DNA from 2 places in the Pseudomonas sp. BJa5 genome. Region 1 is predicted to be linked to the other one. Evidence: predicted binding sites of a transcription regulator. Region 1 holds the regulator's gene; the other holds the start of a gene.

The links. The regulator FliA, encoded in region 1, starts transcription of late flagellar genes. The targets are predictions, from matches to a motif close to CTAAAGTTTNNNNNNNNNNNGCCGNTAA.
Region 2: the regulator FliA is predicted to act here: its motif matches at 1,375-1,402, upstream of M2D63_RS19615 (methyl-accepting chemotaxis protein).

Annotation. Positions count from the first base shown of each region.
Region 1 is NZ_JALRNG020000053.1:2,431-7,053, reverse strand. It holds gene M2D63_RS23415 (chemotaxis protein CheA) at 1-378, opposite strand, end outside; gene M2D63_RS23410 (protein phosphatase CheZ) at 391-1,179, opposite strand; gene M2D63_RS23405 (chemotaxis response regulator CheY) at 1,199-1,573, opposite strand; gene fliA (RNA polymerase sigma factor FliA) at 1,678-2,418, opposite strand; gene fleN (flagellar synthesis regulator FleN) at 2,415-3,248, opposite strand; gene flhF (flagellar biosynthesis protein FlhF) at 3,368-4,623, opposite strand, start outside.
Region 2 is NZ_JALRNG020000036.1:20,135-24,757, forward strand. It holds gene pcaH (protocatechuate 3,4-dioxygenase subunit beta) at 1-200, opposite strand, end outside; gene M2D63_RS19610 (neutral zinc metallopeptidase) at 401-1,288, shown strand; gene M2D63_RS19615 (methyl-accepting chemotaxis protein) at 1,490-3,409, shown strand; gene ggt (gamma-glutamyltransferase) at 3,498-4,623, opposite strand, start outside.

The DNA.
Region 1 (4,623 bases):
CAGGCGCGACAGCGCCGCCAGCAGCTCGGGCGTGGCCGGGGTGATGTCAGTGCGCTCACGCACCTGGCCGAACATGCTGTTGACCGTGTCCAGGGCTTCCAGGACCACATCCATCAGCTCGGCGTCGACGCGACGCTCACCCTTGCGCAGGATGTCGAAGACGTTCTCGGCGATGTGGCAGCACTCCACCAGCTCGTTGAGCTGGAGGAAGCCGGCGCCCCCTTTTACAGTGTGAAAACCGCGAAAGATCGCATTGAGCAGGTCGGCATCATCCGGACGGCTTTCCAGCTCGACCAGTTGCTCGGACAGTTGCTCAAGAATCTCGCCGGCTTCTACCAGAAAATCCTGGAGGATTTCTTCATCGGCGCCGAAGCTCATTAAACGTGCTCCCTAAAAACCCAGGCTGGACAGCAGATCGTCGACATCGTCCTGACCGGACACGACGTCTTCACGCTTATCGGCATGAATCTGCGGACCTTCACCCCGAGTCGGATGTTTTTCTTGATCTTTTTCAGCACGCAGCTGCTGGTGGTCGTGTTCGATACCGGCAAAACGGTCGACTTGACTGGCCATCAGCACGAGCTTGAGCAGATTGCTTTCTACTTCGGTGACCAGTGCGGTGACGCGCTTGATCACCTGACCGGTCAGGTCCTGATAGTCCTGAGCCAGCAGAATGTCGTTGAGGTGGCCGGCGACCTTGCGGTTGCCCTCCTCGCTGCGCGTCAGGAAACTGTCGACGCGCCGGGCCAGCTCGCGAAACTCCGGCGCCGCCACTTCGCGACGCATGAAGCGCTGCCAGTCGACGCTCAAGGCCCGGGCTTCGTCGCCGAGCTCATTGAGCACCGGTGTGCTGGCCTCGACCAGGTCCATGGTGCGGTTGGCCGCGCCCTCGGTCAGCTTGACCACATAGGACAGGCGTTCGGTGGCGTCGGTGATCTGCGACACTTCCTCGGCCTGCGGCATGTGCGGGTCGATCTGGAAACTGACGATCGCGCTGTGCAGCTCGCGGGTCAGTTTGCCGACTTCCTGGTACAGGCCACGGTCACGGGTCTGGTTCAGCTGATGGATCAGTTGCACCGCGTCGCCGAATTTGCCGCGCTCGAGGCTGTCGACCAGCTCCTGGGCATGTTTTTTCAGCGTCGACTCGAACTCGCCCAAGGATGAATGTGATTGCTCCATAGCGCCCCCGTGGCGAGTCTTAGCTGTTCACGCGCTCGAAGATCTTCTCGATCTTTTCTTTGAGCACCTGTGCGGTGAACGGCTTGACCACATAGCCGTTGACGCCGGCCTGGGCCGCTTCGATGATCTGCTCGCGCTTGGCCTCGGCAGTCACCATCAGCACCGGCAGGTGCTTGAGGCGTTCATCGGCGCGCACTTTGCGCAGCAGGTCGATACCGGACATGCCGGGCATGTTCCAGTCGGTCACGAGGAAATCGAAATGACCGCTTTCGAGCATCGGCAACGCGCTGTTGCCGTCATCGGCTTCCTGAGTATTGGTGAAGCCCAGGTCGCGCAGCAGGTTCTTGATGATCCGCCGCATCGTCGAGAAATCGTCGACGATGAGGATTTTCATGTCTTTGTTCAATTAGACCTCCAAGCAGTCTTAGACGCGCTCAGCACTGAACGCGCATTCAATCAATTCGGGTAATGCCTTTCGCGACTGCATCGAACCTGGGTTCAACGCGCCCGCCATTCTCCCAGGCGACTGCGCAGACGCGCCGCGCACTGGCTGTGCAACTGGCTGACACGTGACTCGCTGACCCCCAGCACCTCGCCGATTTCCTTGAGGTTCAGCTCCTCGTCGTAATACAGCGCCAGTACCAGGCGCTCGCGCTCCGGCAGGTTGGCGATGGCCTCGGCCAGGGCCTTCTGGAAGCGTTCATCTTCGAGGTCGCGCGAAGGCTCGAGCTGGGCACTGGCGCCATCCTCGTGCAGGCCTTCATGCTCGCCGTCCTGCAACAGGTCGTCGAAGCTGAACAGGCGGCTGCCCAGGGTGTCGTTCAGAATCCCGTAGTAATCATCGAGACTCAATTGGAGTTCGGCAGCAACCTCGTGATCTTTAGCGTCGCGGCCGGTTTTTGCTTCAATGGCGCGAATCGCGTCACTGACCATGCGGGTGTTGCGGTGCACCGAGCGCGGCGCCCAGTCGCCCTTGCGCACTTCATCGAGCATTGCTCCGCGGATCCGGATACCGGCATAGGTTTCGAAACTGGCACCCTTGCTCGCGTCGTACTTGTTGGCGACTTCGAGCAGGCCGATCATCCCGGCCTGGATCAGGTCCTCCACCTGCACACTGGCCGGCAAACGTGCCAGCAAGTGATAGGCGATGCGCTTGACCAGCGGCGCGTAGCGCTCGATCAATTCGTATTGGGCATCGCGTGAAGCCTTGCAGTACATTCGGTATCCGCTGGCATTCATAGCACAGGTCCCGCGCTGGTCGGTTGCACCAGACGCTCGACGAAAAACTCAAGGTGGCCACGCGGATTGGCAGGCAGCGGCCAGCTGTCGACCTTCTGGGCGATGGCCTTGAACGCCAGCGCGCACTTGGAGCGCGGGAAGGCTTCATAGACCGCACGCTGCTTCTGCACCGCCTTGCGCACGCATTCGTCGTAAGGCACCGCACCGACGTATTGTAGGGCCACGTCGAGGAAGCGATCCGTGACCTTGGTCAACTTGGCGAACAGGTTGCGCCCTTCCTGCGGGCTTTGCGCCATGTTGGCCAGGACGCGGAAACGGTTCATGCCGTAGTCGCGGTTGAGCAGTTTGATCAGTGCGTAGGCGTCGGTGATCGAGGTCGGTTCGTCACACACCACCAACAGCACTTCCTGGGCGGCGCGCACGAAGCTGACTACCGAGTCACCGATACCCGCAGCGGTGTCGATCACCAGCACATCGAGGTTGTCGCCGATTTCGCTGAAGGCCTGGATCAGGCCGGCGTGCTGGGCCGGCGCCAGGTGCACCATGCTCTGGGTGCCGGACGCAGCCGGCACGATGCGCACGCCGCCCGGCCCCTGCAGCAATACGTCGCGCAGTTCGCAGCGGCCTTCGATCACATCGGCCAGGGTCCGTTTCGGGGTCAGGCCCAGCAGAACGTCGACGTTGGCCAGGCCCAGGTCGGCGTCCAGCAGCATGACCCGACGGCCAAGCTCTGCCAGCGCCAATGACAGGTTCACCGACACGTTGGTCTTGCCGACGCCACCTTTGCCGCCAGTTACGGCGATCACCTGTACGGGATGCATGCTACCCATGTTTGTTCATTACCTTGTCTTGCTTAGACCGAGGCCACATGAACGGCTGCGCTTTCAACACCTGAAAAATGCATGGCAGACCATCTATGCAGATACTTTGCAACGTCTTCACAATCACCTCAGCCGACACGTTTGCCGGAGCTGTGGTAGAGATCAGCGAACATATCGGCCATGGCCTCTTCGCTGGGCTCATCCTGCATCTGCACGCTGACGGCGCGGCTGACCAGCTGGTGGCGGCGCGGCAGGTGCAGATCGTCAGGAATGCGTGGCCCATCGGTTAGATAGGCCACTGGCAGTTCATGACTGATGGCCAGGCTCAGGACTTCGCCCAGGCTGGCCGTTTCATCGAGTTTGGTCAGGATGCACCCGGCCAGTCCGCAGCGCTTGTAGCTGTGGTAGGCGGCGGTAAGCACCTGCTTCTGGCTGGTCGTGGCCAGCACCAGGTAATTCCTGGCGGCGATGCCGCGACCGGCCAGGGTCTCCAGCTGCATGCGCAGGGCCGGATCGCTGGCCTGCAGGCCGGCGGTATCGATCAGCACCACGCGCTTGCGCAGCAACGGCTCCAGCGCCTGGGCCAGGGACTGGCCAGGGTCGACATGGGTCACCGAGACATTGAGGATCCGTCCCAGGGTCTTGAGCTGCTCCTGGGCACCGATGCGGAAACTGTCCATGCTCACCAGGGCCAGGTTCTGCGCGCCGTACTTGAGCACGTAGCGCGCCGCGAGCTTGGCCAGGGTGGTGGTCTTGCCCATGCCGGCCGGGCCGACCATGGCAATCACCCCGCCCTCTTCGATCGGCTCGACTTCCGGCACCTCGATCCGCCGCGCCAGGTGCGCGAGCAGCATGCGCCAGGCATGGCGTTGCTCATCGATACCGACGGTCTGGTCGAGCAGCTCGCGGGCCAGCGGGCCGGACAGGCCGATACGCTGCAGGCGTCGCCAGAGGTTGGCCTGCTGCGGCTGGTTGCCTTGCAGCTGGCTCCAGGCAAGGGAGCCGAGCTGCACTTCGAGCAGCTCGCGCAGGCCGCTGAGCTCCGAGCGCATGGCATCGAACAGGCGCGGGTCGACCGGCGCGGCAGGGGCGACAGCCGGGGCGGCCGGCACGTCGACATGAGGCTCGACCAACGGCTCGGAAGCGGTCAGCGGCAGCCCGGCGAACAACTGGCGATTACCGTCCTCGCTTTCGCTGCGACTGCTGAGCTCGGCCTGGGCGGTGACGATGCGCGACTGGGTCTTGCGCAATTCATCTTCGAGCTCGACGTTCGGAACCCGTGGCGCCAGGGCGGACAGCTTGTAGTCCAGCGCAGCCGTCAGCTCGACACCGCCAGCAATCCGTCGGTTGCCGATGATGGCGGCGTCAGCCCCCAGCTCATCTC
Region 2 (4,623 bases), on a different contig from region 1:
TTGAGCAGCAGGTCGTGGTCGTTGGCGCCGAACTTCAAATGGGAAAAATCCGGGCCGGTGCTTTCGCTGATCGACTGCGGAATGCTCACCAGCGCCTGGCGCGGGGAACGGGCGATGGAGGTTTTGTAATCCGGGGTAAAGGCCTTGGGGTGCCAGTTGCGATCACGGATAGCGAAGCGACTGGTGTCTTGTGCAGACATGCCGTTCTCCTGTCTTGGAATTATGGGTGAACCTGGTCGTGGCAGGTGTGCTTGCAGTTTCGGGTATGCAGGCCCCGGTGAATATTGAAAAGAAACCACCAATACATAACCAAACGGTTATCCAGGCTTCAGTAATCTGACAGAGCGTCCCTGGCTGAACTAATCTTTTAGCTCACGTTTCCAGGCTTGGGAGAGCGCTCATGCAATGGCGAAAAGGCAGGCGTAGCGACAATGTGGTCGATGCCCGTGGCGAGGGCGGTGGCGGCATGCGCTTCGGCGGCGGCAAGGGCCTGAGCATCGGTGCGATCCTGTTGATCGTCGGCATCGGCTGGATCACCGGCCAGGACCCGTTGCAGATCCTCGGCCAGCTGGCCGGGCAGATGGGCCAGCAAAGCGCGCCGGTCAGCACCGGCACCGGCACCGGCAAGGCGCCACCGGTCAACGATGAACAGGCCGAATTCGTCGCCTCGATCCTGGGCGACACCGAGGACACCTGGCGGGCGATCTTCGCCCAGGGCGGGCGCCAGTACAAAGATCCGACCCTGACCCTGTTCAGCGGCCAGATCAATTCGGCTTGCGGCTTTGCCTCCTCGGCGGTGGGCCCCTTCTATTGCCCGGCCGACCAGAAGGTCTACCTGGACATGACCTTCTTCCGCGAAATGGAGCAACGTTTCGCCGCCGCCGGCGACTTCGCCCAGGCCTATGTCATCGCCCACGAAGTCGGCCACCACGTACAGACCCTGCTCGGCGTCTCGGCCAAGGTCCAGGCCGCACGCCAGCGCGGCGAACGCATGGAGGGCGACAACGGCCTGCTGGTGCGCCAGGAATTGCAGGCCGACTGCCTGGCCGGGGTCTGGGCCTACCAGGCGCAACAACGCCTGAACTGGCTGGAACCGGGCGACATCGAAGAAGCCCTGAACGCCGCCAACGCCATCGGCGATGACCGATTGCAACAGCAAGGCCAGGGCCGGGTAGTGCCCGACTCCTTCACCCACGGCACCTCGCAGCAGCGTGTGCGCTGGTTCAAGACCGGCTTTGCCAAGGGCGACATCAACCAGTGCGACACATTCACCGCCCGCGCCTTGTAATCCCTCCTGCCCGCCCACGGCAGCCCTGGTGGCCTGCCGTGGAAAAACCCGGTTACGACCGCTGATCATTTTTTGCTGAAAAAGCGTTTCAGCTACGGGCCGGGCCGCCGATAACCCGTGCTCACGTACATCGGCTGGCCATCAAGAACAACAATCTTCCAGCGATATGGATAACGACGCACTACGTTCCTGGAGGATTGCATGAACAGCTGGTTTGCCAACATCAGCGTCAACCTGAAACTCGGCCTGGGCTTCGGCCTGGTGCTGCTGCTCACCGGCCTGCTGGCCCTCACCGGCTGGAACAGCATGAGTGGCCTGATCGATCGCAGTAACTGGATGAGCGACATCACCCAGCTCAACAGTGACCTGACCAACCTGCGCATTACCCGCCTGCAGTACATGCTGACCAACGGCGACGATGCCACCGCCGGCACCGTGCAGGTCAAGCTCAACGCCTTCAGCGAACAGCAGCAGAAGCTGCTCAAGAGCTTCAAGAGCCCGGAAAACGTCAAGTTGCTCCAGGAACTGGGCCAGGTCATCGACGCCTACCAGGTGTCGATCAACAAGATGCGCAGCGGCTACAAGGCCAGCCTCGCCGCCCGCGACGGGATGAACCTGGCCGCCGCGCGCGCCATCGAACTGATCGAGGCGATCAACCGCGACATCCTCGCCCTGCCCGAAGGCAGCGCCAGCCGCCTGGAGCAGTTCCGCAGCGTCACCCAGGCCAAGGAGCAACTGTTGCTGGTGCGCCTGGCGGTGCGCAGCTACATCGCCGATATCAGCAGCGAATCCGAACAACTGGCGCTGCGCCAGCTCGATGCCGCCCTGGCCGAAATCGCCAGCCTCAATCGCCAGATGCCGGGCGAAGCGGCGCGCATCCAGCAGTTCGAAAGCGCCGTGCTGGCCTACCGCGATGCCGTGCGCCAGTTCCGCGATGCCACCGCCGACATCGCCGTCGCCCGCCAAGAGATGACCGTACAGGGAGCCAGCATCGTCAAGATCAGTGACACGCTGTACACCATCCAGCTCGAACGTCGCGACAGCGAAAGTGTCCAGGCCCGTACCCTGCAACTGACCGCCACCCTGCTGGCGCTGCTGGTCGGCGTGCTGGCCGCGGTGATCATCACCCGGCAGATCACCCGTCCGCTGCGCGAGACCCTGGCGGTGGTGGAGAAGATCGCCGCCGGCGACCTGACCCACGACCTGCGCGTCACCCGCCGCGATGAACTGGGCGTGCTGCAGCAAGGCATCCAGCGCATGGGCTCGACCCTGCGCGACCTGATCAGCGGCATCCGCGATGGCGTCACCCAGATCGCCAGCGCCGCCGAGGAACTGTCGGCGGTGACCGAGGAAACCAGCGCCGGGGTCAACAGCCAGAAAGTCGAGACCGACCAGGTCGCCACCGCCATGCACGAAATGGCCGCCACCGTGCAGGAAGTCGCGCGCAATGCCGAGCACGCCTCTGCGGCCGCCACCGATGCCGACACCCAGGCCCGTGCCGGTGATCAGGTAGTAGCCGAGGCGATCAGCCAGATCGAACGCCTGGCCGAAGAAGTGCACCGCTCCACCGAGGCCATGGGCGAGCTACAGAAGGAAAGCCAGAAGATCGGCAGTGTCATGGACGTGATCAAGTCGGTCGCCGAGCAGACCAACCTGCTGGCCCTGAATGCCGCGATCGAAGCGGCCCGTGCCGGTGAGGCCGGACGTGGTTTTGCCGTGGTCGCCGACGAGGTGCGCGGCCTGGCCCAGCGCACCCAGAAGTCCACCGAAGAGATCGAGGAACTGGTAGCCGGCCTGCAGAGCGGTACCCAGCAAGTGGCCAATGTGATGCTTGGCAGCCGCAACCTGACCGACAGCAGCGTCGAGCTGACCCGCAAGGCCGGTGCCTCGCTGGAGAGCATCACCCGCACGGTGTCGAATATCCAGTCGATGAACCAACAGATCGCCGCGGCGGCCGAACAGCAGAGCGCGGTGGCCGAGCAGATCAGCCGCAGCATCATCAATGTGCGCGATGTGTCGGAACAGACGGCGGCGGCCAGCGACGAGACGGCGGCCTCCAGTGTGGAACTGGCGCGGTTGGGCAACCAGTTGCAGACTATGGTCAGCCACTTCCGCGTTTAAACGCATCGCGGGGCAAGCCCGCTCCCACTGGTCCATGGTGCAATCCGGCCCCGTGGGAGCGGGCTTGCCCCGCGATCAGGTTGAAACCTTACTTGACGACCTGCCCCACCCCGCGCCCACGCGGATCGGAAGCCGTTTCCAGCGCCGCGCCATTGACCCGGATCGCCTGGATGTCACCCATCTCCCAGCCCTGGTCCTCCAGGGTGTAACCCATCTTCTTCAGCTCATCCGCGACCTTGCCGGTCAGCGGCGCATAGGCGTCGAAGTAGATGGTGTCCTTGGGCAGCAACTGGTGATGCACACGCTGCGCGGCCACGGCTTTTTCCAGCGGCAGGTTGTAGTCGTACAGGTTGTTCAGCACCTGGAAGATCGAGGTGAAGATCCGCGAACCACCCGGCGTACCCAGCACCAGGGTGACCTGGCCGTCACGGGTGACCAGGGTCGGGGCCATGGACGACAGCATGCGCTTGCCCGGCTCGATGGCGTTGGCATCGCCGCCCACTACACCGAAGGCGTTGGCCACGCCCGGCTTGGAACTGAAGTCGTCCATCTCGTCGTTGAGCAAAAAGCCCGCGCCCTTGACCACCACGCCGCTGCCGTAGTCCCAGTTCAGGGTGTAGGTGTTGCTGACCGCGTTACCCTGCTTGTCGACGATGGAGAAGTGGGTGGTCTGGTGCGGCTCCAGGCCCGGGCGCACCTTCTCGGTTGCGGAGATGGCGGTCGGGTTGACCTCCTGGGCGCGCTTGGCGATGTAGTCCTTGGCGATCAGCTTGTCCACCGGCACCTTGGAAAACGCCGGGTCGCCGAGGTAGTCGGCACGGTCGGCGAACACCCGCTTCTCGATTTCCGCCAGCAGGTGGATGTAGCGCGCCGAGTTCAGCTCGACGCCCTTGAAGTCGGCCGCGCGGTTTTCCTTGATGCCCAGCAACTGGGCCAGGGCCACGCCGCCGGAGCTTGGCAGCGGAGCGGTGTAGACCATATTGCCGCGCCACTCGATGCCCATCGGCTCGCGCCACACCGCCTTGTAGTCCTTGAGGTCGTCCTTGCTGATCAGGCCCTTGTCGGCCTGCATCTGGGCCACCAGCAGGTCGGCGGTCTTGCCCTGGTAGAACTCGCTCACGCCCTTGTCGGCGATGCGCTCCAGGGTCTGCGCCAGCTCCGGCTGCTTGAAGGTCTCGCCGACTTTCATGCTGCCGAAATAGTCGTTGAAGTTG